DNA from 3 places in the Staphylococcus caprae genome. Region 1 is predicted to be linked to each of the others. Evidence: predicted binding sites of a transcription regulator. Region 1 holds the regulator's gene; each other region holds the start of a gene.
The links. The regulator LexA, encoded in region 1, represses DNA repair genes until DNA is damaged. The targets are predictions, from matches to a motif close to CGAACATATGTTCG.
Positions count from the first base shown of each region.

Region 1 (3,294 bases):
TAATCTTTAGATTGAGGATTAAAATTCAGATGACGTGTCCATAGTGTATATGCCATAGGAGCTGCTCCCATAGGTAAACCAGGGTGTCCTGAATTTGCTTTCTCGATAGCATCTATACTAAGCGCACGTATCGTATCGATAGCTAATTGGTCTTTTTCATTAAACATCGTTGTGTCTTCCCTTCTTCAAATAATATCTATATTTAATTATAACTTATTTTAAATTAAAATGATAAAGAAAAATCAGATAAATTCACTCACATCATATGATGAATAAACAATATCAATTCATTTAATCTTTTCCTTTATTTTCTCTTTCGGCCTGTATTTTCTTAAGTTTTTCAGGTGTTACATCATTACCTTCAGGGTCTATTACTTTAGTATTTTCGATTTGTTGTTTGAATCCCTTTCTAAATGAATCTAAATATTGTTTTCTTAGCTTTGATTGTTCTTTAGCCTCTGCTTCAGTTAAACCTTTTTCCTTCTTTTTCTTAGCTAATTCATTAATTCTGTCTATATTCAAATCTTCCTTAGACATATATTGCAACTCCTTTTTAATCAAATTACTTATTAAAGATGCTTATTTAATATTTTACGATGAGTTTCTATAAATATTATAGAAGTAAAATTCTTGAATAGAATATATCAAAAAAATGAGCATAACCAAATCGTTACGCTCATTTCATCCATCTTAATTCATTCTTTTATAATAGCTTTAATTAACTAATGCGAACACTGAAGTGTCATTTTGTTCGCTATTTTGTTTATATTCAACTTTATCATTAGTTTTATTATTATCTTTTTGATGAATTTCATGATCCGTCATTTCGTACGTTTGTTCTGAATGGGCGCTTTGATTCACACTTAAAAAGAATGTTAGAAATACCATGCAAGAGACGAGTACTACAGCTATATATATTAAAAACTTTTGTTTTGTATTAGTTAACATCAATCTCACTCCTAGAACGTTTGTTTGTATATTTAATTTACCAGAACGAATGTTCTCTGTCAACAACAAAACGAACAAACGTTTGTTTTTATTGTAGATTAATGCTATAATCAAATTAAATAAAATTAGGGAGTGCCTATATATGAGAGAACTAACTAAACGACAAAGTGAGATTTATGATTACATTAAACATATTGTTCAAACAAAGGGTTATCCACCTAGTGTTAGAGAAATTGGTGAAGCAGTTGGCTTGGCATCTAGTTCCACAGTACATGGACATTTATCAAGACTAGAAGAAAAGGGCTATATTAGAAGAGACCCTACAAAACCAAGAGCCATTGAGATAGTTAGCGAACAATTAGATGAAGTAAATGTAGAAGAAACCATTCACGTTCCGGTAATTGGTAAAGTTACAGCGGGTATGCCAATCACAGCAGTAGAAAATATTGAAGAATATTTCCCATTACCAGAACATTTAACTTCAACGCATAACAGTGATATCTTTATTTTAAATGTAGTGGGCGACAGTATGATTGAAGCTGGAATTCTAGATGGCGATAAAGTGATTGTTCGAAGCCAAACGATTGCTGAGAATGGTGATATCATTGTTGCAATGACAGAAGATGAAGAAGCTACAGTAAAACGTTTTTATAAAGAAAAGAATCGTTATCGTTTACAACCTGAAAATAGTACTATGGAACCTATTTATTTAGATAATGTCATAGTAATTGGAAAAGTTATTGGATTATACAGAGAAATGTAGTGATTAATTACTATTCTCTCTAATAAGACCTCCTTTATCATATATAACTCATATAACATGTAAAAAGACTAGGCAGTTTATTTATCGAACTACCTAGTCTTTTGTTTAGAACCTTTTTTTAAAATATCTTTGACTTTATCCAATACATCGGGTTGTTTTTCATTTTTAGTTGTCATATATATCTACATCCTTACAACATACAAATACCCCTATATCTTTTAGATAAACGTTTATCCGGTATAATCTTCGGTCCAAAATGGTTGTTTATCTTCATTAAAGTCAACACCTAAACCTAAATTCTTATAATGCGTATTGAGTATATTCTTTCTATGACCTAAGGAATTCATGAGTCCCTCGTGAGCATATATACTACTTACTTGCCCGTAGGCCAGGTTTTCTCCTGCTGCATTAAAATCTATATGGTCCATTTTCAATCTATCAAATGGAGAGTTCCCTTGTTTATCGGTATGATCGAAAAAGTGATCTTCAGACATATTGACACTGTGCTTTCTAGCAGTATTAGAAATTGCGCTTGAATATTTCAAAGTATTTAATCCATGTTGTTTACGTTCTGAATTAACTAAATCAAAATCTTGTAATTCAAAACTCTTTTCAAGTGATTTAGAAGGAGCTCCATATTGATTTCGTAAACGATTCTCCATATTTTCACTTACTTGCAACAATGAGGTTACCCCATTACTTTCATGTTTATCATAGAACACCGTCGTGTATACATGATCTTTGTGGAACACATCGTACTCTTTATTTTTAACTTCGAAACGATATCTCCCTTTATTAATATATTGAATGGGGTTTCCTAACCGAGATCTAACAGTTTTTTTAGGTGTTGCATATTTTATCTTTGATTTTGAAGAAATTAAGTTCTGATTTGTATACATCGCATTAACTCGATTTTTAATATAGCTAATCATAATAAAGTTATTATAATCTTTGTCGTAATACGTATACCAATTTGTTCCATACTCATTGGAAGTCACACGCTTTTGATGACCTGATTTATTTTCAACATCTTTTTTAGTCATATTCATTTGAATATTGTTAATTGCAAATTCTTGTTTATTTGGTATAGCTAAAGCATTTTCACTACTGTTTGTATCATCATTTAACCAAATGTCTACTTGGTGTCGAACCTCATTTTGAAAATGAACCAAAGGCGCTATTTCTTTAATCGGAGTGAATATAACAACACATAATAAAACTACAAAAAATAATAGAAACCTTTTAATTATTTCCACCTACTACTTCATATTAGTCTCTATCACCATTAAAAATAGAGTTTCTCACAATGACATAGTCAACAGTTCTTAGTGATTTCAAGTCTTTACCACCTGCATATGAAATTGAACTTTGTAAATCTTGTTGCATCTCAGTTAAAGTATCTTTAAGTGAACCTTTATGTTCTACAAACATCTTTTTACCTTCAACATTTTTATGTTCACCTTTTTGGAATTCTGAAGCACTACCAAAATACTCTTTATATTTTTTACCTTCAAGTTCAACTGTTTCACCTGGAGACTCTTCGTGCGCCGCAAATAGTGAACCAATCATAACCATTGATGCTC
Region 1 covers NZ_AP018587.1:1,614,673-1,617,966, forward strand. The annotation lists gene tkt (transketolase) at 1-167, opposite strand, end outside; gene JMUB898_RS07665 (DUF896 domain-containing protein) at 292-537, opposite strand; gene sosA (DNA damage-induced cell division inhibitor SosA) at 715-948, opposite strand; gene lexA (transcriptional repressor LexA) at 1,091-1,711, shown strand; gene JMUB898_RS07680 (CAP domain-containing protein) at 1,942-2,967, opposite strand; gene guaC (GMP reductase) at 2,981-3,294, opposite strand, start outside.

Region 2 (3,294 bases), 600 kb from region 1:
ACCGAGAAAAAAGTTGATAAAGCAATAAATGATTTAGTTCAAAAAAATAAAGAAATTAACTTTAATATCGTTTCTAAACATTCAAAAGTTTCTAAAGCTACATTATATAAAAATAATAAAATTCGAAAGAAAATAGAGAAGTTACGTGAACAAAACAATGAAATATTTGTTCATAAAAATAAAAATGACGGTAAAGATGCGTTAATTTCCTCTTTAAAAAGAAGAGTAAATTCTTTAGAAAAAGAGAAAAAAATGTTGAAAGAAGAAATTAGCGTTTTATATTCTAGGTTATATGAGGATATTTAAAATAATGGACAATAAAAATGAAAAGATTCTTGAAGATATTAATAAATTACAAGGCTATAAAGTAACATATCAATATGCTACTGCTATAAATATAAAAGATAATAACATGAACCCTTGGTTTGAAAAAATTGAGGAAATTCTATTGAATGTAAAAGGAGTTATACGCATTTTATCTCCTGACAACCCCCAGGTAAATTATGATTATTGGGTTTTACCTGGAAAATATAAAAGACATACAAAAGAATATCACGAAAAACTAGAAAAATTTTTAGAAAAATTTGCTACTAATGTAAATATTAATGAAGGATTGTTTGATCAAAAAAATATACATGGATACAAATATAAAAAATATATATTCACTCCACATATTGAAATTACTCATGATAACACTTTAAATTTATTTTTTTTAACCTTAACTATATTTAACAATGGTACATTTGTTGTAGAAATCATTGAAGATTTAGAGAGTATAGACTTTGGAAGCGACTTGTATAGTACTTTCTCATATGTAAAAGATACGATATATCCTCTAATTAATCAAGAAAATAATAATAGACAAAGACAGTATCAATTGTATGGCAATAGACATGGTAAAAATATTAGAGATGTTTCTAGGCAAATTAATAGAATTATAAAAAATAATAGTAAGGATATTTTTGAATATAAAGTATCTAAAAATATGGACTTTGAAGTTTATTATTTAGCTAATGAAAATGAATTTACTGATGATCCTTTTTATGAGGATGTGAAAATTCAAGAGTGGTTAGTAAATGCGCCTATTTTTTCATTTGAAGGAAAAAGTAAACATTTTAGGCAAGATGGTTATAGCGATAATTATATAAATTTCTTGAATAAAGCATCAATTTTTGTAGTTTGGATGAATGAGCAAGAAGGAGATGTTTTAGAACAATGTTCTCAAATGGCAATTTATTTCAGTAGTTCTGCTAATTTCTTTTTCTTAGAAACTATGTTAAATGAATTACAATTGTATGGGTATCAACAATATAATTTAAATGGAAAAAAAGAAGCCCTATATTTTAGACAATGGATACTAAATTTCAAGAGATCTATTGCAATTATTTATAGAACAGAGCTTTTACCTAGTTTATATTTATATTTGTATCTAAAGAATAATAATGATTTTAAATCTCCTCAGTATATTGAAGAATTAAACAAAGAAGAATTATCACTAATTGAATTGGAGCAGTCATATAAGGAAGAAGAAAGAAGCGAAAAATTAAATAAACTTTTGTTAATAATAAGTCTTTTATCAATTTTCCAAGTAGTAGAAATTTTTTTCAGTGATAAAAATAATATATTTAATATCAGTATCATACTTATAATGATTTTGCTAGAAGTATTTCGAAAAAGGTAATTATAAGAACACTATTTAAGCTTTTAAAAAGTTTAAATAGTGCTAAGTGATACTACAAACGTTAGTATTATTTAAATTATATATATTATTGTTAGTATCAGAAAAGGAAAATGTATTACCAATTTCATCCTTTTTTAAAATTTTTCCCGTATATTTTGAAATGTTACCGTCTTCCCAATATGTGATTGTACATAACTCATCATTTCTAATTTTTATTTGGAAAATCTGATCTAAATTATCTAATGAATCATATGTTAGCAATGGTTTTTCAACTTTATCTTGATTCATTATGATTTGCTCTAAAATTTCAAACTGTTTTGGGAGAGTCGCAAAAGCTTGCCATTTGATTTTTCCCCGCCCTTGAGGGATTTTAGGTTTTAAATATTTTCTTGGTATTTTTCTATAATCAGTTTCATATTTATATTCATCTGGCGCATTAGGATTTGGAATCATGTTAACCACCTCATCATCATTATAGAACGTATGTTCTTTTTCGGCAAGGATTATATAATTTGTTAAGGTGATTAATTAATTCAAAATAAGTTATTTTCTAGATAGAAAAGCTGAGTAAGATTATCGAGATTTTATAACTATAGTTACTGGAATTATAATGTTAGGTATGTTAATGGTATTTTCTCTTTTAAAATTAATGTGAACACAAAAAATAGAACATATATAATTATAAATAATATATATGTTCTACGATATTATGAATTTTTATGAAAGATAGAATTATATCAGTATTTATTATGCATTTAGAATATTAAAATTCCTTCATTACACTCTTGGCGGTTTCACTTATCAACTTATCATTTGGCTTATCACTTTTATTGTCTTTATTCGTAAAAATGACTAAAACAATAGGTTCAGATTGGCCCTTAGGATAAACAAAAGCAACATCATTTCTAGAAGCATATGTTATTGCTTGACCACTTTTATCAGCAACCTTACAGTCTTTTGAAACACCGTCTTTAATTAAAGTATCTCCGCTTTTATTATTTAACATTAAATCAAGTAAGAATTTTTTGTTTTCTTTGCTTAATTTTCCATTTGCGATAAGTTTATTTAAAGTCTTACCGAAAGCAGCAGGTGTTGAAGTATCTTTTTTGCTCTTTGGTGAATAGTAATTTAATTCTATCTCATATCTAACTGGATTTGTTACTTTATCTCCTAGTCCTTTTAGACGTTGTTTAACTTTTTTGTTCCCACCGATTTCTTTTATAATTTTATTGTTTGCTGTATTATCACTATATGTCATTGAAGCCTCAATAAGTTCTTTTAAAGTGATATCTTTTCCTACATATTTTTCTAAAATAGGAGAATAAGCAACTATATCATCTTTGTTAATATGTATTTTTTTATTTAACTTATTATAAGGTACTTGTTCTAACAAAATAGCACTATTTATCGCTTTTGAAGTCGAAGCATAGGCAAATCTCTTATCTGAATTAAATTTTACTTCCTTACCACTTTTAGTATCTAAAGCATAAACACCAATATGAGCATTATATTTTTTTTCTAAATCATTTAACTCTTTGGCATGTGGACTGTTTGAATTACATGCACTTAAAACTAAAGCAATTGCAATTAAAAATATTAACTTTTTCAAAATA
Region 2 covers NZ_AP018587.1:1,010,436-1,013,729, forward strand. The annotation lists gene JMUB898_RS04800 (DUF6262 family protein) at 1-306, shown strand, start outside; gene JMUB898_RS04805 (hypothetical protein) at 311-1,681, shown strand; gene JMUB898_RS04810 (YolD-like family protein) at 1,724-2,134, opposite strand; gene blaZ (penicillin-hydrolyzing class A beta-lactamase BlaZ) at 2,445-3,290, opposite strand.
Region 2: a site for LexA is predicted at 2,158-2,171, ahead of JMUB898_RS04810 (YolD-like family protein). Genes of this name have one in related genera too.

Region 3 (3,294 bases), 550 kb from region 1:
CGGTATTACTTTAGATCAATTATATGCATTAAACCCAGGTATTCAACCACTTATTTTCCCTGGAGATAAAATCGTAGTTTCTGAAAATGCAGCAACTGCTCAATATCATGTGACTTCTACAGAAAGTAATGAAACACCAGTTTCTCAAGCATCTTTTGAATCTACAGCAACAGATGAATCAGGCGTAACATATGAAAATTATGAAACACCAATTAATGTTTCACAAACATCATATGATGGCTTAAAAGGTATCTCTAATGCAGGTAACCTCTATACTGATGGGCAATGTACTTACTATGCATTTAATCGTCGTGCTGAATTAGGTAAACCAATTGGTAGTTTATGGGGAAATGCTAGCAACTGGGCAGCATCTGCAAGCCAAGCTGGTTTCAATGTTAATAACACACCTGAAGTCGGTGCAATCTTCCAAAGTGGACCAGGACAAAATGGTGCTGGTGCATATGGTCACGTAGGTGTAGTTGAGTCAGTAAATCCTAACGGTACATTAACTGTTTCAGAAATGAACTGGAACGGTGGAGTCAACGTTAAATCATATAGAACAATCTATAACCCTGGTTCATATAGTTATATTCACTAATCCATCATTTGAAATTAAGAAGTGGGACAGAAATATAATTTTGTAAAAATAATTTCGGTCTCCCGCACCCAACTTGCATTGTTTGCAGAATTTCTTAAAAAAGAGAAGTTCACTATGTTGGGGCTCTGCCAACAAGGATGATTAGGATTGAAAGAAGCTTGATATCAGTGAACTTTCAATTCAGTCATCTACTATCAATATGTTAAAGGAAGCTGAGATCATTATCTTGGCTTCTTTTTTGTTGAAAATAAATCTATAAAATATGAATTTACTTTCAATAATGAGATTGATTGATATAATAACTATAAGTAAAATATCTGCTTTATAAATATTATTTGTCAATAAGCGATAACTATAAAAATTAAACTAAGTTCGTGTATGAGGAGGTATCGTGATATGGGCGTACATCAATACTTTAAAAGACTTTCAGATTTAGAAAAATTAATAAGATTGCCAGGAAAATTTAAATACTTTGAGCATAATGTGGCGGCTCACTCCTTCAAAGTAACTAAAATTGCACAGTATTTAGCAACGGTTGAAGAATATCATGGCAATGAAATCAACTGGAAAAGTCTGTATGAAAAAGCGCTGAATCACGATTTTGCAGAAGTTTTTACAGGAGACATCAAGACGCCCGTTAAATATGCGAGTAGAGAACTGAAGAAATTGTTCTCTCAAGTCGAGGAAGAAATGGTAGATACTTTTATCAAAGAAGAAATTCCTGAACAATATCAAAACGTTTACCGAGAACGACTTCAAGAAGGTAAAGATGACTCCTTAGAAGGACAAATACTTTCAGTAGCAGATAAGATTGATTTATTATATGAAACATTTGGAGAAATTCAAAAACGTAATCCGGAGCCTTTATTTTTCGAAATTTATGAAATGAGTTTAGAAACAATCATTCAATTTGACCACCTACATTCAGTTAAAGACTTTATAGATAATGTTATTCCCGAGATGTTAACTGAAAACTTTATTCCTAGAACTGAATTGCGTGAAACTACTATGACAATTTTAAATAGAAGAAATGGGTGACGATAATGATTTGGTATGCATGTGCCGCCTTTTTTCCTTGTATTTTAGTCGTGCTATTTAGCGTTGTAACGAGAAGTAAATGGATTGGCACACTATTAACACTTATATTAATAGGAACATCTATCTATAAAGGATTTTTCCATAATGAATGGATTATTTTTATAGATGTCGTAAGTCTATTGGCAGGCTATTTGATTATAGATAAATTAAAGTTTCATAAGAACCAAGAAGATTCTCGATAGGATAATATGAATCGTAAAATAACTAAACATATCTTTTGAAGGTTTAAGAAGAATGTTTTATAGTATATTTACACATTAAAGACTTAAATTGAATAACTTTTTTAAACAAGCATAGTGCATCGCTATGTTTGTTTTTATTTTGAAAATAATCAATGATAAGCGAACAAATGTTTGCTTTAGAAGATATAAATTTGTTAAAATAGAACATAAATAAAACGTGAAAATTCAGTTCATAAACATGCATGTTAAACTAAATATAAGCGATAAATAAATAGGAGGCGTATGTCAGAATGGTCGAACACGTTCCATTTAAGTTGAATTCTGAATTCGAACCACAAGGAGATCAACCACAAGCAATACAAAAGATTGTTGATGGAGTAAATGAGGGGAAACGCCATCAAACGTTATTAGGGGCTACAGGAACTGGTAAAACATTCACCATGAGCAACGTGATCAAAGAGGTTGGTAAACCTACATTAATCATTGCACATAACAAAACATTAGCTGGACAACTTTACAGTGAGTTTAAAGAGTTCTTCCCTGAAAATAGAGTAGAATATTTCGTCAGTTATTATGACTATTATCAACCAGAAGCATATGTACCATCAACTGACACTTTCATCGAAAAAGACGCCTCAATTAACGATGAAATTGACCAATTACGTCACTCCGCTACAAGTGCGTTATTTGAGCGTGATGACGTCATTATTATTGCCAGCGTAAGTTGTATTTACGGCTTAGGTAATCCAGAAGAATATAAAGACTTAGTCGTAAGTGTGCGCGTAGGAATGGAAATGGACCGTAGTGAACTTTTAAGAAAGTTAGTCGATGTCCAATATACACGGAATGACATTGATTTCCAACGTGGTACGTTTAGAGTGCGAGGAGATGTTGTTGAAATATTCCCTGCATCTAGAGAAGAAATGTGTATTCGTGTTGAATTCTTCGGTGATGAAGTTGACCGAATTAGAGAAGTTAATTACTTAACAGGAGAAGTCATTCGCGAACGTGAACATTTTGCAATTTTCCCAGCTTCTCACTTCGTAACTCGAGAAGAAAAAATGAAAGTAGCAATTGAACGTATTGAAAAAGAATTAGAAGAACGATTAAAAGAATTACGTGATGAAAATAAATTATTGGAAGCTCAAAGACTTGAACAACGTACAAATTATGACTTAGAAATGATGAGAGAAATGGGCTTCTGTTCAGGAATCGAGAACTATTCAGTTCACCTTACTTTAAGACCTTTAGGTTCTACACCATACACGTTACTTGATTATTTCGGAGACGATTGGCTTGTAATGATTGATGAATCACACGTTACGTTACCGCAGATTCGTGGTATGTATAACGGTGACAGAGCACGTAAACAAGTACTTGTAGATCATGGTTTCCGTTTACCAAGCGCGCTAGATA
Region 3 covers NZ_AP018587.1:2,161,991-2,165,284, reverse strand. The annotation lists partial or broken gene JMUB898_RS10435 (CHAP domain-containing protein) at 1-598, shown strand, start outside; gene JMUB898_RS10430 (YfbR-like 5'-deoxynucleotidase) at 995-1,636, shown strand; gene JMUB898_RS10425 (CsbA family protein) at 1,642-1,878, shown strand; gene uvrB (excinuclease ABC subunit UvrB) at 2,169-3,294, shown strand, end outside.
Region 3: a site for LexA is predicted at 2,039-2,052, ahead of uvrB (excinuclease ABC subunit UvrB). Genes of this name have one in related genera too.